2 regions of the Duganella sp. FT27W genome follow, and region 2 is predicted to be linked to the other one. Evidence: predicted binding sites of a transcription regulator. Region 2 holds the regulator's gene; the other holds the start of a gene.
What was found. The regulator sigma-54, encoded in region 2, starts transcription at its own class of promoters, with help from an activator protein. The targets are predictions, from matches to a motif close to TGGCANGNAANCTGCTTT.

Region 1: F8197_RS27355 (TorF family putative porin) is a predicted target of sigma-54. The motif match lies at 6,585-6,602, and genes of this name have one in related genera.

The regions. Positions count from the first base shown of each region.
Region 1 covers NZ_WHIV01000007.1:11,617-26,372, forward strand. Annotated here, with positions in the region: gene F8197_RS27330 (YifB family Mg chelatase-like AAA ATPase) at 1-279, opposite strand, end outside; gene F8197_RS27335 (hypothetical protein) at 461-1,192, shown strand; gene F8197_RS27340 (glycoside hydrolase family 2 TIM barrel-domain containing protein) at 1,281-4,421, shown strand; gene F8197_RS27345 (glycoside hydrolase 43 family protein) at 4,418-6,067, shown strand; gene F8197_RS27350 (accessory factor UbiK family protein) at 6,107-6,406, opposite strand; gene F8197_RS27355 (TorF family putative porin) at 6,700-7,470, shown strand; gene F8197_RS27360 (P-II family nitrogen regulator) at 7,482-7,820, shown strand; gene F8197_RS27365 (ammonium transporter) at 7,831-9,363, shown strand; gene gshA (glutamate--cysteine ligase) at 9,543-10,844, shown strand; gene gshB (glutathione synthase) at 10,888-11,835, shown strand; gene F8197_RS27380 (PTS sugar transporter subunit IIA) at 11,907-12,308, shown strand; gene F8197_RS27385 (HPr family phosphocarrier protein) at 12,374-12,643, shown strand; gene ptsP (phosphoenolpyruvate--protein phosphotransferase) at 12,688-14,436, shown strand; gene F8197_RS27395 (homoserine O-acetyltransferase) at 14,515-14,756, shown strand, end outside.
Region 2 covers NZ_WHIV01000004.1:263,778-278,533, reverse strand. Annotated here, with positions in the region: gene F8197_RS18380 (ABC-F family ATP-binding cassette domain-containing protein) at 1-1,199, opposite strand, end outside; gene F8197_RS18375 (NYN domain-containing protein) at 1,449-3,494, shown strand; gene F8197_RS18370 (MOSC domain-containing protein) at 3,595-4,452, shown strand; gene F8197_RS18365 (diguanylate cyclase) at 4,545-5,735, shown strand; gene bluB (5,6-dimethylbenzimidazole synthase) at 5,750-6,400, opposite strand; gene F8197_RS18355 (monovalent cation:proton antiporter family protein) at 6,438-8,420, opposite strand; gene F8197_RS18350 (SIS domain-containing protein) at 8,547-9,545, shown strand; gene lptC (LPS export ABC transporter periplasmic protein LptC) at 9,545-10,147, shown strand; gene lptA (lipopolysaccharide transport periplasmic protein LptA) at 10,157-10,759, shown strand; gene lptB (LPS export ABC transporter ATP-binding protein) at 10,761-11,513, shown strand; gene F8197_RS18330 (RNA polymerase factor sigma-54) at 11,517-12,992, shown strand; gene hpf (ribosome hibernation-promoting factor, HPF/YfiA family) at 13,068-13,427, shown strand; gene F8197_RS18320 (alginate lyase family protein) at 13,490-14,452, shown strand; gene F8197_RS18315 (enoyl-CoA hydratase/isomerase family protein) at 14,449-14,756, shown strand, end outside.

The sequences.
Region 1 (14,756 bases), on a different contig from region 2:
CGAGGCGGCCAGGATGCCCAGTGCGATCGGCAAGTCGAAGCGCCCCGATTCCTTGGGCAGGTCGGCCGGCGCGAGATTGACGGTGATGCGCTGGGCGGGAAACTCGAAGCCGCCGTTCTGGATCGCAGCGCGCACGCGGTCCTTGGCTTCCTTCACTTCGGTATCGGCGAGGCCGACAATGGTGAAGGCCGGCAAACCGTTGGCCAGGTGCACCTCGACATTGACTTGCTGCGCTTTCATGCCCGCGAGGGCGCGGCTCTTGAGTACGGCCAGGCTCATGTGTTTCCCCTACGTGGTCACGGGCTGCCGCGAGTGTAGCGGGTTGGCCAGGCCGGGCCTTGATCTGCGGCAGAGGCGGTGCTACCTTGCGCAAGGAAACATTGATAGATGGTAAAGTTGTTGATCGTCGATTTTTGTGGAGCCCGATATGCGCATTGCCACTGTGATTCATCGATTGGGTTTGCGGACCATTCAGGCCGGGTTGCTGGCGCTGGCGACGGGCGGTGCGATGGCGCAAGCGCCGGATCAGGATGCAGCGGCGGCCGCACCACCGCCGCCACGCCTGCTGTTGCTGCTGCTGCAGCCAGCGCCGTTCAACCATCCGGACAAGGCTGGCGCCGGCATCGGCGTGGTCGATGTCACGCTCAAGGTGCCCGATGTGCAGGTGGGCGCCGATACTGCGCTGTTGCAGCTGCCGCTCGCGGTCGAGCAAGGGGAGACGGTGGCCGTCACGCTCAAGGAACTGACGGTGCGCGACAGCCACGGCAACGTGCCGCTGGCCACGCGCGACGTCAAGGGACCGGACGGCAAGCTGCGCGAATGGACGTCACCGCGCGACGTGCAGGGCGACCTGGTGGTGCACTACCAGGCGCCGGTGGAACCGCCACCGCCCAAGCGCCGCGCCGCCGCGCCGCCCGATACGACGCCAGGTCCAACGCTGCCACCGCCCGCCACCAGCGCGCTGCGCGTCGAGCGTGGTGGCCTTGCCGTCGCAGGCAATGCACTGGTGCTGCTGCCACCGGACGGCAGGCAGTACCCGGTGTCGGTGCGCTGGGATTTGTCGAAGCTGGGCGACGACGCCAGCGCCAGTTCCAGTGCGGGTGACGGCGATGTGCTGCTTCCCATGGGGGCGCCCTCGCGGCTGTGGTCCACCACCTTCACCATCGCGCTGCCTAAACGCGCAAGCAATTGACCGGAGGGCATGACCTCCGGCGCCGTCCATCGCCTATACTCGGCGTTGGTATCTTTGTCATCGTTTTCATGAAAAGGTAGAACAGCCCATGGCCAAAAAAACCGCTTCTGTCCACGCATGCCTGCTGGCGCTGGCGTCCCTCTCGGCCGGAGTGCACGCCGCCCCCGCACCAACGACGCTCACCGAGTGGCAGCAACCGGAAGTGGTGGCCGTGAACCGCGAACCGATGAAGGCGACGTTCTTCAATTTCGAGAGCCGCGACAAGGCGGTGGCCGGCGACATGGCCGCCTCGCAGTACTACCTGTCGCTCGACGGCACCTGGCAGTTTGCCCACTCCAATACGCCCGGCGAGCGGCCGAAAGATTTCTACCGAAACGATTTCGACACCAGCCGCTGGGGCACCATCCAGGTGCCGGGCATGATCCAGGCGCAGGGCTACGGCAAGCCGATTTTCACCAACGTCGATTACCCGTTCCCGCTCAACGAACCGCATGTGCCAGACGCCTTCAACGACGTGGGCTCGTACCGCCGCGACTTCGTGGTGCCGGCCGGCTGGGAGGGGCGCGAAGTGTTCCTGCACGTGGGCGCGGCGGGTTCCGCTTACTACATCTGGGTCAACGGCGAGAAGGTGGGCTACTCGGAGGACTCCAAGCTGCCGGCCGAATTCAAGCTCAATCGCTACCTCAAACCGGGCAAGAACAATATCGCGATCGAAGTCTATCGCTGGGCAGACGCCTCGTACCTGGAAGACCAGGATTTCTGGCGCCTGTCCGGCATCGAGCGCAGCGTGTACCTGTACGCCGAACCCAAAGCCTGGCTGCGCGACTACACTGTCACCGCGCTGCTCGACAAACAGTACACCGACGGCGTGTTCAAGCTCAAGGCCGAATTGGCCGGTGCGCCGACAGCGGGCGAAATCGCGGTCACGCTGTTCGACGGCGAGCGCGAAGTATTCGCCCGCAAGGCGAAGATCGACGGCAGTGCCGCCACCATCGATGGCGTGCTGCCCAAGGTGCGTGCCTGGTCGGCGGAGACACCCAACCTGTACCGCATGCTGATCGAATACCTTGATGCCGACGGCAAGCTGGTGTCGGCCACGTCGCGCCGCATCGGTTTTCGCACGGTGGAGATGAAGGATGGCGAAGTACGCGTCAACGGCAAGCGCATCGTGATCAAGGGCGCCAACCGCCACGAGCACGATCCGGTCACGTACCGCGTGATGTCGCTGGACCTGATGCGCAAGGACGTGGAGATGATGAAGCAGGCGAACGTGAACGCCGTGCGCACCTCGCATTATCCGAACGATCCGCGCTGGTACGACCTGGCCGACGAATACGGCCTGTACGTGATGGACGAAGCCAATATCGAATCGCACGCCTACATGCATTTGGGCGACCACTCCAAGGTGCCCGGCTACCGCGAACAGGTGCAGCTCGGCTACAAGCCGCAGTGGCGCGCGGCCCACCTCGACCGCGTCTCGCGCATGGTCCAACGCGACAAGAATGCGCCGTCGATCATCTTCTGGTCGCTGGGGAATGAAGCCGGCACCGGTCCCAATTTCGAACACGCGGCGCAATGGATCCGCGCCAACGATCCCACCCGCCTGGTCAGCTACCTGGGCTACGGCACCATCGGCGAAACCCACAAGCCCAATGCCTACGTGGACATCTATGCGCCGATGTACGACGACATCGAAAAGATGGTCGATTACGCGGTCGATCCGCGCTTCACCCAGCCGATGATCCAGTGCGAGTACGTGCACGCGATGGGTAACTCGCTCGGCAACATGGAAGACTACTGGCAGGTCATCCGCGCCCATAAAAAACTGCAGGGCGGCTTTATCTGGGACTGGGTGGACCAGACCGTGTTTGCCACCGACGACAAGGGCCGCCGCTACTGGGCGTCCGGCTTCGACGTCAATCCCAAGGTGGGCGACAACAGCGTGGTGGGCGACGGCGTGGTGCGCGCCGACCGCACGCCCGATCCCGAATACTACGAAGTGCAAAAAGTGTATTCGCCGCTGGTGTTCGAGGGCGATCCCAGGTCCGGCAAGGTCACGGTGGTCAACCGCTACGACTTCCGCGATACGTCCGACCTCGATTTCGACTGGGTGCTCACCAACGACGGCAACGAGGTCACGCGCGGTGCGCTGACCGTGCCGGCCGTCGCTGCGGGCGCCAGCCGCCAGATCGAGATCAGGCTGCCCAAGCTGCGCTCGACCGGCGGCGAACAACTGGTGACCTTGCGCGCCAAAGCCCGCACCGATTCGGTCAAGGGCGTGGCGGCTGGCACGATGGTGGGCTGGTCGCAGTTCGTCACGGTGCCAGCTTCCAAACCGGCGGCGACGGCCAAAGCGGTGCAGCCAACGCGCGCTGGCGACGACATCCGCCTCGCTGGCGGCCCGGCCGTCCTGCGGCTCGATGCGAAGACCGGCCTGGTGGACTATGCGGTGAACGGCAAGACCGTGCTCAAGGGCGGCGCACCGAACTTCTGGCGCGGGCTGATCGACAACGATGAAGGCGCGGGCGTGGACAAGACGCACCAGGTCTGGAAGACGTTCTCGGAACAACGCCACGTGCGGTCGGTCACGCTGGACGGCAACCGGGTAAAAGTCTTGTATAGCTTTGGCGCCGGCGCCGCCCATTGGGAAACGACGTATACGCTTGATGCGGATGGCGCGCTCGGTGTGGCGGCGACGTTTAGGCCGCTGCGCGACGACTTGCCCGATCCGCTGCGCCTGGGCCTGCGCTTCGACAACGACAACACGCTCGACACCATCGAGTGGTACGGCCGCGGGCCGCAGGAATCGTATGCCGACCGCGCCACCGGCTACGCCATCGGCCGCTACACCGGCAAGGTGGCGGACCAGTACCACGGCTACAGCCGTCCGCAGGAAAGCGGCAACAAGACCGGCGTGCGCTGGCTGTCGCTATTCAACTCCCAGGGCAGCGGCATCACCGTCAAGGGCGCCGCGCCGTTGTCGGTCAACGCGCTGGCGTTCCCCTACGAAGACCTGTACCTGCGTCCGCGTGGCGCCTGGAAAAGCTCGGAGATTGCACCGCATGGCGACGGCTCGCTGCTGATCGACCTGGCCCAGAGCGGCGTAGGCGGCGACACCGGCTGGAACCTCACCGGCCGCGCTCACGTCAAGTACCGCATCAAGCTTGAACCGGCCAGCTACAGCTTTACCATCGCGCCGCTTGCTGCCAAACCGCAGGAGACAAAATGAAAATAATGAAAACCGCCGCCGCGCTGGCGCTGCTGTGCAGCGCGCCGTGGACCACTGCTCAAACTCCCGCACAACCGGGCGGCCCGTGGGTGGCCGACCTCGGCAATGGCCGCTACCAGAACCCGATCCTGTACGCAGACTATTCCGATCCCGACGCCATCCGCGTGGGCGCCACGTTCTACATGACCGCGTCGAGCTTCAGCAACGCGCCGGGGCTGCCGCTGCTGCAATCGACCGACATGGTCAACTGGGAACTGGTGGGCCATGCGCTGCCCAAGCTGGTGCCGGCGCAGGCATTTGCCACGCCGCAGCCGGGCAAGGGCGTGTGGGCGCCGTCGCTGCGCCATCACGCCGGCAAATTCTGGATCTTCTATCCCGATCCCGATTTCGGCGTGTACGTGATCACCGCCACCAGCTTTGCCGGACCGTGGAGCGAGCCGCACCTGCTGTTGCCCGGCAAAGGCATCATCGATCCGTCGCCGCTGTGGGACGACGACGGCAAGGCCTACCTGGTGCACGCGTGGGCCAAGAGCCGCGCCGGCTTCAACAACATCCTGACCTTGCGCGAGATGGACCCCGAAGCGCGCACGCTGCTCGACCAGCGCGGTAAAGACATCATCGACGGCAACAAGCTCAGTGGCTACACCACGCTCGAAGGTCCGAAGTTCTACAAGAAGGACGGCTACTACTACATCTTCGCGCCGGCCGGTGGCGTGGAACACGGCTGGCAGTCGGTATTCCGCTCGCGCACCATCGCCGGGCCGTACCAGGACCGCATCGTGATGGCGCAAGGTGGCTCCACCACCAACGGCCCGCACCAGGGTGCGTGGGTCGATGATCTGAAAGGACGCGACTGGTTCTATCACTTCCAGGACAAGCGCGCATACGGCCGCATCGTCCACTTGCAGCCGATGCGCTGGCACGACGGCTGGCCGGTGATCGGCGAGGACAAAGCTGGCAAGGGCACTGGCGAGCCGGTGCTGGTGCACGACAAGCCGGCCGGCAATGACAGCGGCATCAAAGCGCCACCGGCAGGCGACGAATTCAATGCGCCCAAGCTGGGGCTGCAATGGCAGTGGAACGCCAACGAGGCGCCGGGCTGGTATGAACTCAACGCCAAGCAGGGCAGTTTGCGGTTGCATGCGCAGGCGGCGCCGGTGGGTGGCAGCGTGCGCGACGTGCCTTCGGTGCTGACGCAAAAATTCCCGGCGCCGGCCTTCACGGTCGATACCCGCATCGCCGTGCAGGGTGACGTGAGCCGCGCGGGCCTGGTGGTGCTGGGGATTCAATACGCGTGGATCGGCGTGCAGCAGGGCAAAAATGGCAGGGAGCTGGTGCTGGCCACCTGCGCGGAACCGGCTGCCGCCTGCAAGGAGCAGGTGCAGGTGTTAAGGCCGCTGGACCAGGGAGCGGACAAACATGCAGATAAAAAATCGTTGTACCTGCGGGCGCAAATAAGCGACGGCGCAATGGTGCGCTTTTCCTACAGCCTGGACGGCAAGCAGTACACGCTGGCGGGGCAGCCGTTCATGGCCAGTGTGGGACGCTGGGTGGGCGCGCAAGTGGGCTTGCTGGCAACGCGGGCGCCGGGAACCAGCGGCGCCCCGGCATATCTCTATGCCGACTACTTCCGCGTCGGCAAATAATCTCGACAATAGCCGGCAGATTACCCGCCGGCAGCTTGCTTACAGCACCTCGCCTTTGGCGATCTCCACTTTAGGTTCCGGCACCACCGCAGCCGGCTGGGCCGGTGCGGCTTTCGCTTCGAGCGCCGCCAGGCGCGTTTCCAGGGCTTCCAGCTTGGCGCGGGTTTTGGCCAGCACCTGGGTTTGAATATCGAACTCTTCGCGGGTGACCAGGTCGAGCTTGGAGAAGCCCTGGGTCATCATGGACCTGACGTTCTTCTCGATGTCCTTGGCGGGCGAATTTTCGACGGCCTTGGAGATCTTGTTCTGCAAGTCGTTAAAAAAAGTATTCATATCCATAATATTCCTTGATCTGGTGGCTGGACGGATGCACCATTGAAGTGCGTCCGTGTATCGGTGTGGTGCAAATTCAAACAGCGCGGCCAACTTTCCTTCCAAATTATCACTTTTGTCAGAGCCGGCGCCCTGTCGCCCATGACAAAGCAGCCAAAGCTGCTATCTACCAGGCAACGTTAGCTGGCACGCATTCTGCTATAGAAGCCAGGGAATGCTTAACGCTTCGCTTCACAAGGATTTTACCCGCATCGCACCTAGTATCTGTATTCAGTTTCGATAACTACAAGGACAAAATGATGAAGAGCCAAAACAAAAGCCTGACCCGAACCCTGACAGCAGCAGCGTTGACTTTGGCATTCGCCACCATGAGCGCCTCGGCGCAGGCCCAGGAAGCGCAACCCGCTGCCGAAGCCGTACCAGACAACCAGATTTCCTATAACGTCGCCGTTGTCAGCGATTACCGTTACCGCGGCATTTCGCAAACCCGTCTGCAACCAGCCGTGCAGGGCGGTGTTGATTATGTCAACAACCCCACCGGTGTATATGTGGGGGCCTGGGCCACCAATATCAAGTGGATCAAGGACGGCGGCGGCGATGCCTCGTATGAATTCGACGTCTATGCCGGCAAGCGCGGCCAGATCAATGACACCTTCGCCTACGACGTCGGCGCGCTGTACTACGCCTATCCTTCGAACAAGCTCGCCACCAGCGCCAATACCTTCGAATTGTACGCCCAGGTGAGTGCCGGCCCGTTCTCGATCAAGTATTCGCACTCGACCAGCAACCTGTTCGGCACGCCTGACAGCAAGAACAGCGGCTACCTCGACGGCCAGTTCAACTATGACGTCTATGACGGCTATGTGCTCAACCTCCATGCCGGCCACCAGAACGTCAAGAACAATGGCCCGGTCAGCTATAGCGACTACAAGGTCGGCGTGACCAAGGACTTCGGCGTGTTCTCGGTGTCGGTTGCCGGCGTCAAGACCAATACCGATGCATACGTCGGCCGCAACGGCAAAAACCTCGGTAAATCGGGCGCAGTTGTGACTATTTCCAAAACTTTCTAAGCGAGGCTCTCATGAAAATGATTACCGCCATTATCAAGCCGTTCAAGCTCGATGAAGTCCGCGAAGCCCTGTCGGCGATCAACGTGCAGGGCATCACGGTGACCGAGGTAAAGGGTTTCGGTCGTCAAAAAGGACATACCGAGCTGTATCGCGGCGCCGAATACGTCGTGGACTTCCTGCCGAAGACCAAGATCGAAGCGGCTGTCGATGACAGCATCGTCGAACAGGCGATCGAAGCGATCGAAGGCGCGGCCCGCACCGGCAAAATCGGTGATGGCAAGATCTTCGTGTACAACCTGGAACAGGTGATCCGCATTCGTACCGGCGAAACCGGTAACGAAGCTCTTTAAGGGGATTTAGATGAAGAAAACTATAACAACGTTGCTAGCTGGGGTATCTCTGCTGTTCGCTCTTGCCGCACCGGTCCATGCGCAAGATGCCAAGCCGGCTGATGCGCCGGTGGCCGCCGCCACCGCCGCTGCACCGGAAGCTGCCGCTGCACCCGCCGCTGCGCCTGCGGCGGCCACCGCCGCAGTGGCTGAAACCGCTCCTGCCGCTGCGCCAACGCCGCAAAAGGGCGACAACGCCTGGATGATGGTTGCCACGCTGCTGGTGGTCATGATGACGATTCCTGGCCTGGCCCTGTTCTACGGCGGCCTGGTCCGTTCCAAGAATATGCTGTCGATCCTGATGCAGATCTTCATGATCTTCGCCGTGATCGTCGTGTTGTGGTGTATCTACGGTTACTCGCTGGCGTTCACCGAAGGCAATGCGTTCTTCGGCAACCTGCATGACCGCACCTTCCTCAACAATATCTACGATCCGGTCAAGGGCACCTTCGCCTATGCCGCCACCTTCAGCAAGGGCGTGGTGATTCCGGAGTTCATGTTCGTTGCCTTCCAGGCCACGTTCGCAGCGATCACCTGCGCGCTGATCGTCGGTGCTTTTGCCGAACGCGCCAAGTTCACCGCCGTCCTGCTGGTCGTGGTGATCTGGTTCACCTTCGCTTACCTGCCAATCGCCCACATGGTCTGGTTCTGGACCGGTCCTGACGCGATCAAGGATGCCGCGACCCTGGCCACCGAAACCGCCAAAGCCGGTTACCTGTTCCAGCACGGCGCGCTCGATACCGCCGGCGGTACCGTGGTGCACATCAACGCCGCTGTTGCCGGCCTGGTCGGTGCTTACGTGATCGGCAAACGCGTCGGCTACGGCCGCGAATCGATGGCGCCGCACTCGGTGACCATGACCATGATCGGCGCTTCGCTGCTGTGGGTCGGCTGGTTCGGTTTCAACGCCGGTTCGCCGCTGGAAGCTGGCGACATCTCGGCCCTGGCCTTCATCAACACTCTGCTGGCCACCGCAGCTGCGACCGTGTCGTGGGTCTTCGCTGAATGGATCTTCAAAGGCAAACCATCGATGTTGGGTGGCGCTTCGGGTGCGGTATCGGGCCTGGTCGCGATTACCCCGGCTTGCGGCTTCGTCGGTCCGATGGGCGCGCTGATCATGGGTCTGCTCGCTGGCGTGATCTGCCTGTGGGGCGTGAATGGTCTGAAACGCCTGCTGGGCGCCGACGACTCGCTGGACGTGTTCGGCGTGCACGGCGTGGGCGGCATCCTGGGCGCCATCCTGACCGGCGTGTTCGCTGCGCCGTCGCTGGGTGGCCAGGGCATCTTCGACTACGTGGCCAACAAGCCATCGGCCGACTACTCGATCAGCGGTCAAGTGCTGATCCAGGCAACCGGCGTGGGCGTCACCATCGTCTGGTCGGCAGTGGTTGCCTTCATCGCCTTCAAGCTGGTGGACATGGTGATCGGTCTGCGCGTACCGGAAGAAGAGGAACGCGAAGGCCTGGACATCACCACCCACGGCGAGTCCGCTTACCACATGTAAGCCGACATGTAATAGCGTTGCAACGTTGTTGAAAAAGCCTCCGCACTTGTGCGGGGGCTTTTTTTTATTTCCGCCTTTAAAATAGGGTTATCGCCCCGATGTAGGTTGTCCACAAGGTAATATTCGGTGTTTCAGCGTGCCTGGAGGGTCGGCCTCCCGCATCATTTAAGGAAGTAAACATGGTTCCCCATCTCGCCACGGCCCTGACCGGCCCGCTCCACGACCTCGAAGAAAAGATCCTGGCCGCCACTCCTGCCATCGAGCGCTGGTTCCGCCTCGAGTGGCAAGAGCACACGCCGCCATTCTATTGCTCGGTCGATATGCGCAACGCCGGCTACAAGCTGGCCCCGGTGGACACCAACCTGTTTCCCGGCGGTTTCAACCACCTGGCTACCGAGATGCTGCCCTTGTCGGTACAGGCCGCCATGGCCGCGATCGACAAGTACTGCCCCGACGCGCGCAACCTGCTGATGATCCCGGAAATCACCCAGCGCCACCCCACGTACTGGCAAAACGTCGCCCGCCTGATGCAGATTTTCCGCCAGACCGGCTTGCACGTGCGCCTCGGCTCGCTGTCGCCGGAAGTAACCCAGCCCACGCCGATCGCTCTGCCGGACGGCAATATGCTGGTGGTGGAACCGCTGGTACGCTCGGCCAATGGCCGTCGCGTGGGGTTGAAAGACTTCGATCCGTGCACGGTGCTGCTCAATAACGACCTGTCGGCCGGCATTCCCGACATCCTGCAGAATATTCACGAACAAAGCCTGCTGCCGCCGCTGCACGCGGGCTGGGCGCTGCGCCGCAAGAGCAACCACCTGAACGCCTACGACGAAGTGGCGAAGAAATTCGGCAAGCTGATCGGTGTCGATCCGTGGATGTTCAACCCGCTGCACGCCAAGTGCGATGCGGTGAACTTCCGCACCGGCGAGGGCTACGAGTGTCTGGCCGCCAATGTCGATACGCTGCTCTCGAAGATCAAGAAAAAATACAAAGAGTACGGCATGAAGGAACAAAAGCCGTTCGTGATCATCAAGCCCGACGCCGGCACCTATGGCACCAGCATCCTGACCATCAAGGATTCCAGTGAAATCAAGGACTTGACGCAGGCCCAGCGCGACAAGATGATCGTCATCAAGGATGGCAAGGAAGTCACCGACTTCATTATCCAGGAAGGCGTGCCCACCTTCGAGAGCATCAAGGACGACGTCGCCGAGCCGGTCGTGTACATGATCGACCGCTACGTGGTCGGTGGTTTTTACCGCGTTCATGCCGAGAAGGGCATCGACCAGAACCTCAATGCCCCGGGCTCGCAGTACGTGCCGCTGGCGTTCGCGCAGCAGCACGCGGTGCCCGATTTGAAGGCCAAACCGGGCACCGCAGCGCCCAACCGGTTCTACGTGTACGGAGTGGTGGCGCGGCTGGCGCTGCTGGCAGCGTCGCTGGAGATGGAGCGCACCGACCCCAATCCGGAAGTGTATTGAGAATCTCGGCTAAAATCAGATCTTCACCAAACCGGAAGCATCCATGAAAATCGCTTTTCTCGCAGATCCGTTAGCCACGTTCAAGACTTACAAGGACTCCACCTACGCCATGATGGTCGAGGCCAACCGGCGCGGCCACACCGTGTATGCCTTCGAGCAAAAGGATATGGCAGTGCTGGGCGGTATCGCCACGGCCAAGGCGTCGCAGATCAGCTTTACCGGCGACGCTACCGACTGGTACCGCGCCGCGCCGGCGGTGGAAACCAACCTGGGCGAGTTCGACGCCATCGTCCAGCGCAAGGACCCGCCGTTCGACATGGAATACATCTACGGCACTTACATGCTCGAGCTGGCCGAAGCCCAGGGCGCCAAAGTATTCAACAAGCCGTCGGCGATCCGCGACCACAGCGAAAAACTGGCGATTGCCCAGTTCCCGCAATACACGTCGCCCACCCTGGTGACGGCCGACGAGGCCCGCATCCGCGCCTTCCAGGCCGAGCATGGCGACATCATCCTGAAGCCGCTCGATGGCATGGGCGGCACCGGCATCTTCCGCGTCAAGCCCGATGCCATGAACCTGGGCGCGATTATCGAGACGCTGACCCAAAATGGTGCAACGACCATCATGGCGCAGCGCTTCATCCCGGACATCGCCAAGGGTGACAAGCGCATCCTGGTCATCGCCGGCAAACCGGTGCCGTTTTCGCTGGCCCGCATTCCGCAAAACGGCGAAGTGCGCGGCAACCTGGCCGCCGGCGGCCTCGGCGTGGCCCAGCCATTGACCGAGCGCGATTTCGAGATCGCCAACGCCATCGGCCCGACCCTGGCTGCGCGCGGCTTGCTGCTGGTGGGCCTGGACGTGATCGGCGACTGCCTGACGGAAGTCAACGTCACCAGCCCGACCTGCTTCCAGGAAATCACGCAGCAAGCAGGCTTTCCGGTGGCGGCCACCTTCATCGACGCGGTGGAAGCTGCCGTGTCGGCGGGTTAAAAAGATGCAAATTCAAAATAATTTTGCCGGACGGCCGCAATTTAGTCCGCGCTCACTGGCGGATTAAGAATATGGTTGGCATACTGCTTATGACGCACGCGCCGCTGGGACAGGCATTTATTGCCGCCTGCGCCCACGTGTTTCGTGGTCCCACCGAGCTGCTGGAAGCGATCGATGTGATTGCCGACCAGGATCTCGGCCAGGTCCAGCAACTGGCGGCGGCGGCGATCAAACGGCTCGACGACGGCGATGGCGTGCTGGTCATGACGGACGTAAAGGGCGGTACGCCGTCCAATTGCTGCGACCGGTTGGCGGACGCGGGCAGGGTGGAAGTGATCGCCGGCATCAGCTTGCCGATGCTGTTGCGGGCCATCACCTACCGCCGCGATACGCTGGACGTGGTCGTCGAGATGGCCCTGGCCGGTGCGCAAAGTGGGGCGGTGCGCGTCGATAACCGGATTCGCGTCGGATAAATTCGACTGGCGCGGGATTTTTAGAGTGCGGCTTTCTCGCAGTTTTTCGAAGAGACAATATAAAAATGATTCAGCAAGAACTTGAGATTATCAACAAGCTCGGCCTGCACGCACGCGCGTCCGCCAAATTCACCCAGCTGGCCGCCAAATTCCAGAGCGATGTCTGGCTGAGTCGCAATTCGCGCCGCATCAACGCCAAGTCCATCATGGGCGTGATGATGCTGGCTGCCGGCAAGGGCGCCAAGGTCCTGCTCGAAGCGGACGGCGCCGACGAGAAGGAATGCATCGCGGCCCTCACTGCACTGGTCAACGACAAGTTCGGCGAAGGCGAGTAATGCCTTCGGATCGCGGCCGCTCCCGTCCTTATTCCGGCGCCCCCATGGCTTCGTTTACCTTGCACGGCATCCCGGTGTCGCGCGGGATTGCGATTGGCCGCGCCCACAAGCTGGCGCCTGCCGCGCTCGACGTCAAGCACTACCTGGTGGCCGAGGAACATCTCGAAGCCGAAGTGCTGCGCCTGCAGCAGGCACTGGCCCAGGTGCACAAGGAATTGCAAACCCTGTGGAACGAGCTGCCCAAGGACGCCCCGACGGAACTGGGCGCGTTCATCGACGTCCACGCGCTGATCCTGTCCGACCCCATGATTTCCGAGGCGCCGCTCGACATCATCCGCGCGCGCCACTACAACGCCGAATGGGCGCTGCTTACCCAGATCGATGAACTGTCGGCGCAGTTCGACGAGATCGAAGACCCGTACCTGCGCGAGCGCAAGGCCGATATCCAGCAGGTGGCCGAACGCGTTTTAAAAGTACTGATGGGTACAGCGCAGATTTTGCCGCCGCCGGTCAAGGTGGGCGACGACGAATTCCAGCCGCAGATGATCATCGTCGCGCACGACATCTCGCCGGCCGACATGCTGCAATTCCGCGACCGCTCGTTCATCGGTTTTGTCACCGATGTCGGCGGCCAGAACTCGCACACGGCCATCGTCGCCCGCAGCCTCGACATCCCGGCAGCCGTGGGCATGTCGGGCGCCTCGACCCTGATCGAGCAGGACGACTGGCTGATCATCGACGGCGACGCCGGCGTGGTCATCGCCAACCCCAGCGTGGTGGTGCTCGAGCAGTACCGCGACCGCCAGAACGCGGCGATCCGCGCCCGCAAAAAACTGGGCAAGCTGAAGAAAACCCCGGCCATTACCAAGGATGGCACCGAGATCACGCTGCTGGCCAATATCGAGCTGCCCGACGACTGCCCGGCCGCGATGGAAGCGGGCGCCAACGGCGTCGGTTTGTTCCGCTCCGAGTTCCTGTTCATGGGCCGCAAGGGCAAGATGCCGTCCGAGGACGAGCAGTTCGAGCAGTACAAGAAAGCCGTGGTGGCCATGAAGGGACGGCCTGTGACGATCCGCACGCTCGACATCGGCGCCGACAAGCCGCTCGACCAGGCCGAGCACACGGCGTTGAACCCGGCGCTGGGCCTGCGCGCGATCCGCTACTGCCTGGCCGAGCCGCAGATTTTCCTGATCCAGCTGCGCGCCATTTTGCGCGCGTCGGCGTTCGGCAAGGTGCGCATCCTGATCCCGATGCTGGCGCACGCGTTCGAGATCGACCAGTCGCTGGCCATGATCGCGCAAGCGAAGGCGGAGCTGCGCGAAGAGCACGTCAAGTTCGACGAGAGCGTGGACGTGGGCGCGATGATCGAAATCCCGGCCGCGGCGCTGGCGCTGCCGATGTTCGTCAAGCGCATGAACTTCCTGTCGATCGGTACCAATGACCTGATCCAGTACACGCTGGCGATCGACCGGGTTGATTATGAGGTCGCACACCTTTACAATCCGCTGCATCCGGCTGTGCTGCAATTGATCGCCATGACGATTGCGGCCGGGCATAAAGCCGGGATCGACGTCGCCGTGTGCGGCGAAATGGCGGGCGACGTCAAGCTCACCCGCCTGTTGCTGGGCCTGGGACTGCGCGAGTTCTCCATGCATCCGGCGCAACTGCTCTCGGTCAAGCAGGAAATCCTGAACAGCGACCTTGCGCGCATCATGCCGCAAACCCGCAAGATCATGCGCTCGATGGAACCAGGTGTAATTGCAGACGCGGTCGAACAATTACAGCTCTTGTAAGTCGGTGGGACCCATCCTCGCGGTCCCACCTTGATAGATGGCCCGTGGGGCCGCCCCAATAAAAAAATCGAAACCATCATGTCATCCCTGGGATACGTCACCCCGCAAACCATGCACTTCGCCGAACCGTTGCCGCTGCAAAGCGGCGCCGCACTGCGCGACTACATGCTGATGTACGAAACCTACGGCACCCTGAACGCCGACAAATCGAACGCGGTGTTGGTCTGCCACGCCTTGAACGCCTCGCACCACGTGGCCGGCGAATACGAAGGCAAACCGAAAAGCACCGGCTGGTGGGACAATATGGTCGGCCCGGGCAA
Region 2 (14,756 bases):
TGGCAACTGCCTGCCAGCGGCGCGATGCGGCCGGCCATCACTTGCAGCAGGGTTGACTTGCCGCAGCCGTTGGGGCCGATCACGCCCACGCGCTGCCCGGCGCTCAAGCCGAGCGTGATATGGCGCGTGGCCGCCGGCACGAATGGCAGCGCCACCGCGTCGAGCTGCACCACGCGCCGTCGCGTCCCACGCACTGCGGGCAGCGCGTGCAGCACGATCTCCGCCTCGTCCCGCACCTGCTGCGCGGCAGCGCGCACCCGTTCCGATAGATGTTCACGCGCGGTATCCTGTTGCTGGCGCAATTTACCGGCCGAGCTTTCGCTGCGTTCCTTCTGCCGGCCCAGCAGGATCCTGGCCTGGTTGGCTTCCTTGCCCTGGCGTGCGCCCCTGGCTTGGCGCTGGTCCTGGCGTTCGCGCTGGGTGCGCATCGCCTGCTCTTCTCGCTGGCGTTCGAGCTTGCGCTGGTCGAGCTGGTCGAGTGCGCTTTGGTGCGCCTGCGCGCGGGCGGCAGCATAAAAACTGTAGTTGCCGCCATAGCTGCGCAAGCCCTGCGGCGACAGCTCGACGATGCGCGCCATGGTATCGAGCAACTGGCGGTCGTGGCTGACCACCAGTAGGCCGCGTGGCCAGCGCTGCAATTGGGCGATCAGCGCTTGCCGGTGGTGGCGGTCGAGATGGTTGCTCGGTTCGTCGAGGAGCAGGAAATCGGCGCCGGAAACCATGGCGCCGGCCAGGGCCACGCGCATGGCTTCACCGCCGCTCAGAGCGCTTGCCGGGGTGTTGGCGTCGTGGCGGTCCAGGCCGCTGCGGTCGAGTTCCTGTTGCAGCAATTGCGGCAAATCCCAGCGGTCGCCCACCAGGTCGAAATCTTCCACCGCCACGCTGCCGGCCTCGATGCGGGCCAGCGCATCAAGTTCGGCGCGCACGCCGGCCAGGTCGGCGATGGTGGCGCCGGGCGCGGGGGCCACCTGCTGGGCCAGGTAATACACGGAACCGTGGCGCACGCAGCGCCCGGAGGCGGGCGCCAGCTGGCCGGCCAGGATGCGCGCGAGCACGGTCTTGCCGGCGCCGTTGCGCCCGACCAGGCCGGTTGCCTGCTGGTCGAGTTGTTCATGCAGATCGGAAAACAGCAGGCTGCCGTCGGGCAGGCTGTACGTCACGCCATCGAGCGTGATGTGCGGGGTCGAAAGTTGCGTCATACGTCACTCCAATAGATGCCAGGAACTCCCGGTGGAAAGGGGAGCAGTGGAGACTGGCCGTCAAGAAGACGGCGGCATCAATGGCGCATCGGACGAGTACCTCGGTGATTGGGAAGAGCGCTCATTATAGAACAGGGCATGGATCAGTACATGGAGGGCAAGGCGTTGTTGGGTATAATCGTCGGATTAGCCGACCGCCGGACCACGCGTTTGTTCCCCCGCATCACTCTTCACTAGAAAATATTCCTCATGGCATCTTCCAACGATAACGTCAGCATGGCGCTGTTCTGCGATTTTGAAAACGTCGCGCTCGGTGTACGCGACGCCAACTACGACAAGTTCGACATCAAGCCGGTGCTGGAACGTCTGCTGCTCAAGGGCAGCATCGTGGTCAAGAAAGCGTATTGCGACTGGGATCGCTACAAGGGCTTCAAGGCGCCCATGCACGAGGCCAACTTCGAGCTGATCGAAATCCCGCACGTGCGCCAGTCCGGCAAGAACTCGGCCGACATCCGCATGGTGGTCGATGCGCTCGACCTGTGCTATACCAAGTCGCACGTGGATACTTTTGTGATCATCTCGGGCGACTCCGACTTTTCGCCGCTGGTGTCCAAGCTGCGCGAGAACGCCAAGAAGGTTATCGGCGTGGGCGTCAAGCAATCGACGTCCGACCTGCTGGTGGCCAACTGCGACGAATTCATTTTCTACGACGACCTGGTGCGCGAGAGCCGCCGTGCCCGCCGCGATGCAGGCGAGGCCAAGCCTGCCGTCAAGCGCTCGCCGGAAGAAGAAAACGCCCGCCGCGACGAAATGGAAAAGCGCCGCGACCAGGCCGTGGAAATCGCCGTCAACACCTTCGAAGCCCTGGTGCTCGAGCGTGGCGACAGCGGCAAGATCTGGGCATCGGTACTGAAGGAAGCGATCAAGCGCCGCAAGCCGGACTTCAGCGAGTCGTACTACGGCTTCCGCACCTTCGGCAACCTGATCGAGGAATGCAAGGCGCGCGGCCTGCTGGAATTCGGCCGCGACGAAAAGTCGGGCGCCTACGTCTACCGCAGTAGCGGCGCGCAAAACAGCTCGGCCCAGGCGCGTGCGGAAGGCCAGTCCGGCGAGAGCAGCCACAACGGCCAGAACGAGAACGGCGGCAACGACGCGCCGGAGCAGGGCAACGAATCGCGCCGCAGCCGCAACCGTGGCCGCACGGCCGCCGAACGCTTTGCCGAACGCCAGGCCGAGCGCCATGGCCGCCAGGGCCAGGCCCGTCCCGGCCCGGCTGACGACAACCCGGGCGCAATCGCGATTGCCATCGACACCACGCCGGAAACCGACGCCATTGCGCCTGCCGAACCACTGGCAGAACTGGCTGACGCTGCGCAAGCGGCTGCCAATGCCGGCATCGCTGCTGCACCGGCAGCCAATAACGACCGCGATGGCAACCGCAATCGCAACCGTGGCGGCCGCGACCGCAACAACCGCAATGAGCGAGGCGACCGCAATGACCGCAACGGCGGTGGCCAACGCAATCAGCCCGGTCAGCCGCGTCACCCGGCTGCGGAGGTGGAAGTGCAAGCCGCCGCGCCGGTTGTGCTGGAAGCAGCAGTGGCGTTGCCGGAGGTGCAGGATGCGCCCGTCGTTAGCGGCGAAGGACCAGGCCAGGTTCAGCCACAGGCCCCAGCCAAAAAGAAAAGCGGCGCCAAACCACCGGCACGCAAGGTAAAAGCTGCGGCCAAGGCGCCGGCAGCGCAGCTTGATCAGGCAGTAACGAGCGCGCCAGCGGCGCAGGATGCCGCGGCGGTCGCATCTTCGGCAGTCGCTGCCCCGATGGCCACGCCAGCTACGCAGAAAGCCGCGCCGGTTGCCGCCCCGGTGGTCACGCCAGCGGTGCAGGAAGCCGCACCGGTCGCCACCAAGGTAGTCACGCCAGTTGCGCCGGCTGCCGAGACAGGCGGTACCAACGTTGCCAACGCCAACGCCAAGCCGGCCCGTCCGGCAAAGCCAAAGGCCAAGCCGAAAGCCAAGCCGGCCGCCGACCGCGCGAATGGCGCTGTGGTAGCGATTGCTCAACCGGCCGCCGACCGCGCGCCTGGCGCCGCAGCAGCGGTTGCCCAACCGGCCGCCGACCGCGCGCCTGGCGCCGCAGCAGCGGTTGCCCAACCGGCCGCAATTGCAGCCGAAGCAGCTGCAGAAGCAGCAGCCGGCAACGCAACCCCGGCCGCCAAGGCACCGAAGCAACCACGGGCGCCCAAGGCACCACGGGCGCCGAAAGCTTCCAAGGCGCCAGCCACGGAAGAGTAATACCCCCGGGGGCGCCGCCACGCGCCCCCGTTGTCAATCAATATAGCAAGATTGCAATCCGACTAACCGCGCGCTGGTCGCGCAGCTTTCCGTGTGTGCCATGCCCATCCTGTCCGAACTCATCCTCTACCCGATCAAATCCTGCGCCGGCCTGTCGCTGCCGCAAGCGTTGCTGACCACGGCCGGCCTGGCCACTGCCGATGAAAAAGTCCTTGACCGCGAATGGATGGTGGTCGATGCCAACGGCGGCTACATGACGCAGCGTGATTTCCCGCGCATGGCGCTGATCACCCCCACCTTGCACGCCGACACGCTGACGCTGGCCTTCCCCGGCATGCCGGCGCTGGAACTGGCGTTGGCGCGGCCCGATGCGCAGTCGGCGCCCACGCGCCGCGTGCACATCTGGGATGACAGCCTGCGCGCCTATGACTGCGACGACGCTATCGCCACCTGGTTCAGCGCAGCACTGGGCGTGCCTTGCCGGCTGGTACGGTTTCACGCCGACGCCGTGCGGGTGGTCAGCCAGAAGTGGACCGGCGACGTTGCCGCCACCACGCTGTTTTCCGACGGTTTCCCGATCCTGGTCATCGGCCAGGGCTCGCTGGACGACCTCAACGACAAACTGCGCGGCGCGGGCCGCGCCGCGCTGCCGATGAACCGCTTCCGGCCGAACGTGGTGATCGCCGGCATCGAAGCGTTCGAGGAAGACTACATCGAGACCTTCCAGATCGGCGATGTCGAATTAAAACCGGTCAAGCCGTGCCCGCGTTGCCCGATGCCATCGGTGGACCAGACCACCGGCGAGTTCGGTCCTGATCCGCTGGAAATACTGCAAAGCTATCGCGCAAAACCCGAGCTCGATGGTGCGTTGTGTTTCGGTATGAACGCCATCGTTACCGTCGGTGATGGCCGTATCGTGCGGGTGGGCCAGGAAATCGAGGTTGCGCTGGCGTTTTAATGCACTTCCGGCCAGTGAGGCATTCCCAAGCGGCATAACTTGGCGTAAGGTTATGCAAGACCAGATATTGGGTGAAGAGCAAGGAATTATTTATGACGCAGACTGCAACCGGCAAGTTGGCGCCGAGCACGGATACGGACCACGCAGCGCACGACGCTGAACTGGTCAACAAGCTGGCCGCCGAAAACCAGGCTCTCCGCGCCCGCATGGCCTATCTGCTGGAGCAGGCTGAACGCAATCACTCGATCATGACGCGCCACCAAGCGTTCGACCTGGACATTGTCAGCGCCGGCAACTTCCCGGAACTGGTGGGCACCATCCTCAGCGTGTTGCCGGTCATTTCCGAGCTCGACGCCGTTACCCTCACGCTACTGGACGAGGGTGAAGATATCCGCACCGTCATGCTCAAGCTCGACGTGGTGTTCGAGGATTTTCCCGACCTGATTTTCGTGGAGGAGCTCGACGCGCTCGGTTTCGACCTGTCCGAGCGCACCGCAACCTCGCCGCCGCCCAAGCCGCTGCTGGGCATGTTCGATGCGCACCGTCACGGCGCCGCCTTTCCCAACGCGACAGCGGGGCTGCAAAGCGTGGCGCTGGTGCCGCTGTTGCGCAACAAGCGCATCATCGGCAGCCTCAACCTGGCCAGCCGCGACCCCACCCGCTTCACGCCGAGCCTGGGCACCGATTTCGTCGAACACATGGCGTCGATCGTCGCCATTTGCCTGGAAAACGTCATCAGCAACGAGATGCTCAAGTACATCGGGCTGACCGATTCGCTCACCGGCGTCTACAACCGCCGCTACATCGACCGCCGCCTGCTGGAAGAAATCGCCCGCGCACGGCGCCAGGCGTATCCGATCTCGTTCATGTACATCGACGTCGATCACTTCAAGCGCGTCAACGACACCGTGGGCCACGGCGGCGGCGACGAAGTGCTGCGCGAAGTGGCCAGCCGCATCAAGAACGAGCTGCGCGCCTCGGATGCGCTGGCGCGTTTCGGCGGCGAGGAATTCGTGGTGCTGCTGATCGATGCGCCGCTCGACAGCGCCGCCTTCGTTGCCGAGCGCATCCGCGCTGGCGTGGCTGCCACCATGATCGCCCTTACGCCCGAGCTGCAAGTGTCGGTGACGGTGTCGATCGGCGTGGCCTCACTGCACCCGGGCGACACCGAAGGCGACCCGGTCGCCATTGCCCGCGCCTGGGTCGCCGCCGCCGACCTGCGCCTGTACGCCGCCAAAGAAGCCGGGCGCAATCGCGTGGTCAGCACCGCACCGGCGGCCTAGCCTCTACAAGCTTGTTACCCGGCAGCGTCGGGCCAGCGGTCCACCGCGACTAACTGCGCCAGCTCACGGCGCGTATCCCACCCCTCCATCTCCAGCATCGGCCGTGGATAGAATTGCTCCACGTGCCCCAGGCACAGCACGGCCACCGGCCGCGCGCCGTCGGGCATGGCCAGCAGTTGCGCCAGTTGTTCCGGGTCGAACAGCGATACCCAGCCCATGCCCAGTCCCTCGGCGCGCGAGGCCAGCCACATGTTCTGGATCGCGCAGGCGACCGACGCCAGGTCCATCTCGGGCAGCGTGCGGCGGCCGAACACGTGCGCTTCGCGGCCATCGGTCAGGGCGACGACAAACAGCGCGCCGCACTCGCGGATGCCTTCCACCTTTAAACGCATGAACTCGGCGCCGCGTTCGCCCAGCGCTGCGGCCGTGTTGAGCCGTTCTGCTTCCACCAGGTCGATGATGGCGCTGCGCACGGCGGGGCTGGCGATGCGGATGAAGCGCCACGGCTGCATATAGCCCACGCTGGGCGCCTGGTGCGCCGCGTGCAGCAGGCGCGCGATCACCGCTTCGTCCACCGCGCCGGGAACGAAGTGGCGCACGTCGCGCCGCTCCTGGATGACGCGATAGACGGTGTCGATTTCTTGCTCAGTAAATACTGCGGACATGACTGCCTTGCTAAGTTGGTGCAACTGCCGCGCCGGATCAGCGCAGCAGCAAATTCTCGGCGCGCGCCACGGCATCGGCCGCGCCGCGCAGCACGACCACGTCGCCGGCTGCCAGCACGGTCTCGGGACCGAAGTCGATGACCTGCTTGCCGCGACGCAGGCTGGCAACCACGGCGCCGCTGTCGGCCAGCAGGCACTGGCCCAGCTGCTTGCCCACACTGGGCGTGTTGTCGGCCAGGGTGACCGGGTGCAGGCGGTCGAGGTCGGCGTCTTCGCCGACATCCGAAAAGCCGTGGAAGAAGCCGCGCAGCGACGCGTAACGGGCCTCGCGCGCGGCCTGCACGCGGTGCACGACCTTGCGCAGCGGCACGCCGAGCATCACCAAGGTGTGCGAGGCCAGCATCAGGCTGCCTTCCATCAGTTCCGGCACCACTTCGGCCGCGCCGGCCGCTTTCAGGGCGTCGAGGTCGGTGTCGTCGTGCGAACGCACCAGTACCGGCAAATTCGGCGCCAGCAAATGTACCTGGTGCAGCACCTTCAAGGCCGACGGCGTGCTGGCGTAGGTGATCACCACCGCGCTGGCGCGGTAGATGCCGGCCGCGACCAGGCTTTCGCGCCGCGCGGCGTCGCCGTACGACACTTGCAGGCCGGCCGCCTGCGCCACCTGCACCCGCTCGGGATCGAGGTCGAGCGCGTGGTAGTCAATTTTTTCTTCGGACAGCAGGGTGGCCAGGCTCTGGCCGCTGCGGCCGAACCCGGCCAGGATCACGTGCTTGTTGGTGGACATGGTGCGGCTGGCGATCTTGGTCAGCGCCAGCGACTGCATCATCCAGTCGTTGCTGGCCAGCTTCATGACGATCTGGTCGGACTTGGCGATGATCAGCGGCGCCACCAGCATCGACAGCACCATCGACGCCAGCACGACCTGGGTGATGAAGGGATCGATCAGCTTGTTGCCGCTGGCCAGGTTGAGCAGCACGAAGCCGAATTCGCCGGCCTGCGCCAGCGCCAGGCCGGTGCGGATCGACACGCCATCGCTCGAGCCGAACAGCTTGGCCAGCGCGGCGATCAGGGCAAACTTCACCAGCACCGGCGCGATCAGCAGGATCAGCACCAGCCACCAGTTGTCGATCACCATGCGCACGTTGAGCAGCATGCCCACCGTGATGAAGAACAGTCCCAGCAGCACGTCGCGAAACGGCTTGATGTCTTCTTCCACCTGGTGCTTGTACTCGGTTTCGGAAATCAGCATGCCGGCGACAAACGCCCCGAGCGCCAGGGACAGCCCGGCCTGTTCGGTAATCCACGCGGCGCCCAGCGTGATCAGGAGCAGGTTGAGCATGAACAGCTCCTGCGAGCGGCGCTTGACCACGATGGTGAACCAGCCGCGCATCAGGCGGTGGCCGACGAACAGCAGCAAGGTCAATACGATCACGGCCTTTACGCCCGCCCAGGCCAGGGTTTCCGCCAGCGCATCGGGACGCTGGCCCAGCGACGGGATCATGATCAGCAGCGGCACCACGGCCAGATCCTGGAACAGCAGGATGCCGATGATCTTGCGGCCATGCTCGCTCTCGAGCTCGAGCCGCTCGGTCAGCATCTTGACCACGATGGCGGTGGACGACATGGCCAGCGCGCCACCGAGCGCAAACGCGCCTTGCCAGCTGATCTGTAAATGGGCGGGTAGCTGGCTGGCGATGAGCCAGCCGAACAGCAGGGTGGCGATGATGGTAAACGCCACCTGCGCCAGCCCGAGGCCGAACACGATGCCGCGCATCGCCAGCAGCTTGGGCAGCGAGAATTCGAGCCCGATCGAGAACATCAGGAATACCACGCCGAACTCGGCCAGGCCGTGGGTAGCTTCGCTCTCCATGGCCCAGCCGAGCGCGTGGGGGCCGATCAGGATGCCGACGGCCAGGTAGCCGAGCATGGGCGGCAGATGCATCATGCGGAAGGCCACCACGCCCAGCACGGCGCTGCCTAACAAGACCAGGGTCAGTTCGAGCGGTGAAAACGTCATGTTGCCGTAGCCGTCAGTTTTTTATTCAGTGGTTGCGCACCACACAGGCGCATTGTTTCGACTGGCAAGTTTTTTGCTTTCTTAATTCGGCTATACTTGGGTATGAGTGTAACCCATGAAAAAACAATGCTGAAAGCTTTTGACGCAAAAATGGCGGCGCATGCGCTGCGGCTCGCCCGTGAAACGTTGCAAAACGAGGCCGCCGCCATTACTGCGCTGGAGCTGCGCCTGGGTGACGACGATACCGTCGTCAAAGCGATTGAACTGTTGTTTAATTGCAAGGGTAGGGTGGTGGTGTCCGGTATCGGCAAGTCCGGTCACATCGCCCGCAAGATGGCGGCCACGTTCGCCTCCACTGGCACCCCCGCCATGTTCGTGCACCCGGCCGAGGCTGCGCACGGCGACCTCGGCATGGTCACCGCTGACGACGCTTTCATTGCCATTTCGTACTCGGGTGAAAGTACCGAGCTGATGACCATCCTGCCGGTGGTCAAGCGCATGGGCAGCAAGGTCATTGCCATTACCGGCAAGCCGGGCTCCAGCCTGGCCAGCATCGCCGATGTCCACCTCAATGTTGCGGTGGCCAAGGAGGCGTGCCCGATGAACCTGGCGCCCACCACGTCCACCACCGTCACGCTGGCGCTGGGCGACGCGCTGGCAGTGGCCTTGCTCGATCTGCGCGGTTTCAGGGAAGAAGATTTCGCCCGGTCGCACCCGGGCGGCGCGCTGGGTCGGCGCCTGCTGACGCACGTGCGCGACGTCATGCGCAGCGGCGCCGATGTACCGAAGGTGCGCGCCGACGTCAAGCTCACCGACGCGCTGCTGGAAATGACCAGGAAGGGCATGGGCATGACCGCCGTGGTCGATGCCGACGACCAGCCGATCGGCGTGTTTACCGACGGCGACCTGCGCCGCATGATCGACAAGGTGCAGGACTTCACCCAGGTCCTGATCCGCGACGTCATGCACGCCAACCCGCGCAGCATCGCGCCGGAACAGCTGGCGGTCGATGCGGTCGCAATCATGGAACAGTTCCGCATCAACCAGGTGCTGGTGGCCGATGCCGATGGCAGGCTGGTCGGTGCGCTGCACATCCACGACCTCACACGCGCCAAGGTGATCTGATGCCTAACGTACGTAAAAGAACCGCCCACCGCTGGTCGCTCACCTGGATGGTCGTGATCGGCGTATTTGTGGCCGTCGGTACCGGCTGGATGGTGCAGTTGATTAACGAATCGAACCAGGATACGGCGCAGGACAAGTTCCGCAACGAGCCCGATTACATCATCGACCGGTTCAGCGTGGTGCGCATGACCAAGGACGGCAAGCCGGCTTATATCATTTCCGGCGACAAGCTCACCCACCTGCCGGCCGAAGAAGCGTCCGACATCATCAAGCCCTATATCAACACCTTGTCGGCCGAGCATCCGCCAATGACGGTGCGCGGCGACACCGCCCGCGTCGATCAGGACAACTCGCGCGTCAAGCTCGACGGCAACGTCAGCGTGGTGCGCCCGGCCAGTGGCAAGAGCCAGGCCATGAGCCTGACCACGTCCACGCTCACCGTGTTCCCGGACGAACAACGGATGGAAACCGTCGCACCGGTCGAACTGCACCTGGGCAAGACGGTGGCCACGGGCGTGGGCATGACCGCCAACAATGCAACGCTGCAAACCCAACTGGGTGGACGCGGCAAGATCACCGTGCCGCCGCATGCGGCACGCTAAAGGAAGATTATGAGAGCAATCACCAAGCAAACCTTCTGGTCGGCGGCACTGCTGCTGGCAGCACTGGCCATCCCGGCGCACGCCGAAAAAGCCGACTCCAACAAGCCGATCGAAGTGTCGTTCGACCAGGCCGACTCCGACGACGTCAAGCAGATCAAGACCTTCACCGGCAACGTCATCCTCACGCGCGGCACCATCCGCATGACCTCGCCCAAGGCGGTGGTCACGCAAGATCCCGAGGGCTACCAGTTCGTGGTGCTCACCGGCACGCCCGGCGTGCAGGCAACGTTTCGCCAGAAGCTTGACGGCGACACCGACAAATGGGTGGAAGGCCAGGCCGACCGCATCGAATACGACGACAAGACCGAGCTGGTCAAGCTGATTTCCAAGGGCCGCATCAAGCAGCTCGAGTCGGGCAAGGTCACCAGCCAGGTCGATGGCGAGTTCATCTCGTACGACAGCCGCCGCGAAGTGTTCGCGGTCAAGAACAGCAGCAGCGGCGAGAGCAAACCGGGCGCCGGCCGCGGCACCATGGTGATCCAGCCGTCGTCCAAGCGCCCGCCGATCGCGCCGGCGCAGCCGGTGCCTGCCACCCAGCCTGCGGGGAAATGACATGGAACCAAGTTGCGGTAGCACCCTGATCGTTCGCGGCCTGCAGAAAAGCTATGGCAAGCGCCAGGTCGTGCACGACGTCTCGCTGCAAGTAGAGTGCGGCGAAGTGGTGGGTTTGCTCGGCCCCAACGGCGCCGGCAAGACCACGTCGTTTTACATGATCGTCGGCCTGGTACCGTCCGACGCCGGCACCATCGATATCGGCGGCGTCGACGTCTCGTCACTGCCGATCCACCGCCGCGCCTCGCTCGGCCTGTCGTACCTGCCGCAGGAAGCGTCGGTGTTCCGCAAGCTGACGGTGGAAGAAAATATTCGCGCTGTCCTCGAAATTCAAAAAGTGGACGGCAAGCCTTTATCCAAGGCTGACATTACTGAACGGCTCAATACCCTGCTGGCCGATTTGCAAATCGAGAAGCTGCGCGACAACCCCGCGCTCTCGCTCTCCGGCGGCGAACGCCGCCGGGTGGAGATCGCCCGTGCGCTGGCCACCAACCCGCGCTTCGTGCTGCTCGACGAACCATTCGCCGGGGTCGACCCGATTGCCGTGATCGAGATCCAGCGCATCGTGCGCTTTCTCAAGGAGCGGCAAATCGGCGTCCTCATTACCGATCACAATGTGCGCGAGACGCTGGGCATCTGCGACCGCGCATATATCATCAACCAGGGCTCGGTGCTGGCGTCGGGCCGTCCGGACGACATCATCGCCGACGAGTCGGTGCGCCGCGTCTACCTGGGTGAACACTTCCGAATGTAATCCATGAAACAGTCGTTGCAACTGCGGACCTCGCAGCATCTCGCGCTGACGCCCCAACTGCAGCAATCGATCCGCTTGCTGCAGCTTTCCACGCTGGAGCTGCACCAGGAACTCGAACAACTCCTGACCGACAATCCCTTGCTCGAGCGGCTCGACGATCCGCTCGACCATTCTCTGCGGCTGTTGTCCGACGGCGCCATCAGCCAGCAGGCGCCGTCCGGCGAAGCACCGTCCGAATCGGGTCCGCAGGAAGCGGCGCCCGCCGGCGAGGCCGACGCCTACGACGGCCCCGCCGCCGATACCGAAAGTACCACCGCCGAAGCGGACATGGACTGGAGCGACGCCGGCCGCAGCAAGGCGCCCGACGACGAAGACGCGCGTCCGCAAATCGAAGCGCACCACTGCACCCTGCGCGAGCACCTGATGGAGCAGATGCGGGTGACCGTGCTCGAGCTGCGCGACCGCGCGCTGGTCGAACTGATCATCGATGCACTCGACGAAAACGGCTACCTCGAAGAAGCGCTCGACGAGATCCACGCGCGCCTGCCCGAGGAACTGGAAGTGGAACTCGACGAGCTGCAAACGGCGTTGTCGCTGCTGCAAAGTTTCGACCCTGCAGGGGTGGGGGCGCGCAATGCGGCCGAGTGCCTGGCGCTGCAAATCAAGCGCTTGCCCGGCATCCCGATGGTGACGCGACGGATGGCCGTGGCCATCGTCGAAAAGCACCTGACGTGGTTTGCCCAGCGCGATTTCAACAAGCTGAAAAAAGCGCTGCTGTGCGACGACGAAGACCTGCGCGAAGCGCAGACCGTGATCCGCCAGTGCAATCCGCACCCCGGTGCGGCGTTCGCCTCCGACGTCTCCGACTACGTGGTGCCGGACGTGATCGTGAAAAAATCGCGCACCGGTTGGCAGGTCAGCCTGAACAACGACGTCATGCCGCGCCTGCGTGTGAACGCCATGTACGCCAACCTGCTCAAGCAGGGCAAAGGTGAGGGCGCCATGGGCGCGCAGCTGCAGGAGGCGAAGTGGCTGATCAAGAATATGCGCCAGCGGTTCGACACCATCCTGCGCGTGGCACAAGCGATAGTAGAACGACAAAAGAACTTTTTCTCGCACGGCGCGGTTGCCATGCGCCCCCTTGTGCTTCGCGAAATTGCTGATACACTGGGTTTACACGAGAGCACCATTTCTCGGGTAACAACTCAGAAATACATGCTGACTCCGCACGGCATGTTTGAGCTGAAATATTTTTTTGGTAGCCACGTCGCCACCGAAGCGGGAGGTGAAGCCAGTTCGACGGCGATACGGGCACTGATCGTGCAACTGACAGGAGCTGAAGACCCTAAAAATCCTTTATCCGACAGTAAGATTGCGGACATGCTGGGAGAACAGGGCATGGTGATTGCGCGACGCACTGTTGCCAAATATCGCGAAGCCCTCAAAATCCCTCCAGTCAGTCTCCGCAAGTCTTTGTAGTGCACTGGTTCCTGCGTGCCCGGCATCAATGGGCAACGCACTAACCGTCAGCGACATCTATCTTTAGGAGTGTGTATGAATCTCACCATCAGTGGACATCATCTCGAAGTGACCGCCGCCATTCGTGAATACGTGCAGAGCAAGCTCGAACGCGTGACACGGCACTTTGATCAAGTGATTGATATTGCTGTCATTCTGACCGTAGATAACCTTAAAGAGAAAACCAAGCGCCAAAAGGCTGAAATCAATCTGCGCCTGTCCGGTAAAACGGTCTACGTGGAAAGCCTGTCGCAAGACCTGTACGCTGCGATCGACACCCTGATCGACAAGCTGGACCGCCAGGTCATGAAGTACAAAGGCAAAGTCCAACAGCACGGCCACGATGCGATCAAGCATCTCCCGGATAACTTCGAACCAGCTGCCGCCGCCCTTTAACAACGGCGCGACACACCAACTAAGGGCGCTGAACGAGCGCCCTTTCTTGTTTCTGGAGCTACATGAAAATTGTTTATCTGGTTTATACCGTTCTCCTTTCCGCCTCCGCTGCTTCCGCCGTCGCCGCTACCTGCCAGCCGGCGCCGGCCGCCGTCATCGACATCGACGCCAACAGCTACTACAACGACGCCAACCATTCCGTGATCGACCCGGCGCGGCGCGCCAAAAACATTGCCAGCACCGAGCCGGTCGAACAATTCTTGTCTGGTGTCGCCCGCAACGCCAGCCGCTACCAGGCCAACAGCAAGCCGCAAGACGCCGCCTGCGCCTTGAACTGGCTGGATAGCTGGGCCGGCCAGCAGGCCATGCTGGGCAAGATGTCGAGCGAGCAGGCGTATTTCGTGCGCAAGTGGACGCTCGGTGGCCTCGCGCTCAGCTATGCGCGCGTGCAGGCAGCCGCCACGCCCGCGCAAAAGAAAGCGATCGAAGCGTGGCTGTCCACGCTGGCCGACGCCACGCTGGTCCACGCCGACACCCGCAAGGGCAAGCGCAACAACCATTACTACTGGGAAGGGCTGGCCGTGACTGCCGTCGGCGCCGTCACCCACGACCAGCGTTTATTAACATGGGGGCACGGCGTGTTCGACAACGCGATGGCCCAGGTCGCTTCGGACGGCGCGCTGCCAGCCGAGATGGCGCGCGGCGCCAAGGCGCTGCATTACCACGCGTTCGCTGCCGCGCCGCTGACCATGATGGCATCGATTCTTGACCTGCAATCGCCGACGCTGGACCGGCTGGTGACATACACGCTGGCCGCTGCGCGCAATCCGTCGACCATGAACCAGGTCACCGGCTTCAGGCAGGAAACAGTGACTGATATGCCGTTTGCCGTGATCTATGCGCGCCACATGGGGCACCCGCCGGCAGCCGCTGCAAAATTCCAGGCCCGCCTGGGCGGCGATTTAACCTTGCCCAACCCGCTAGAACACTTGCCTTCGTCGAACAAATCCACAGGACAGCCATGAGCGAAAACGTAATAACGACCGTCAGCCAAGGCACCGGCGTCATCACGCTCGATCGTCCGCGCGCGCTCAACTCGCTGTCACTCGACATGGTGCGCGCCATCACGCACACCTTGCTGGCCTGGCGCGACGACGACGCCGTGCAGGCGGTGGTCGTGCGCAGCAGCAGCGACAAGGCGTTTTGCGCCGGCGGCGACATCCGCTTCTTCCACGACCTGGGCCGCGCCACGCCGCAGCAGGGCAGCGCGCTGGTCGAGGATTTCTTCACCGAGGAATACGCGCTCAACCACCTGGTCCACCATTACCC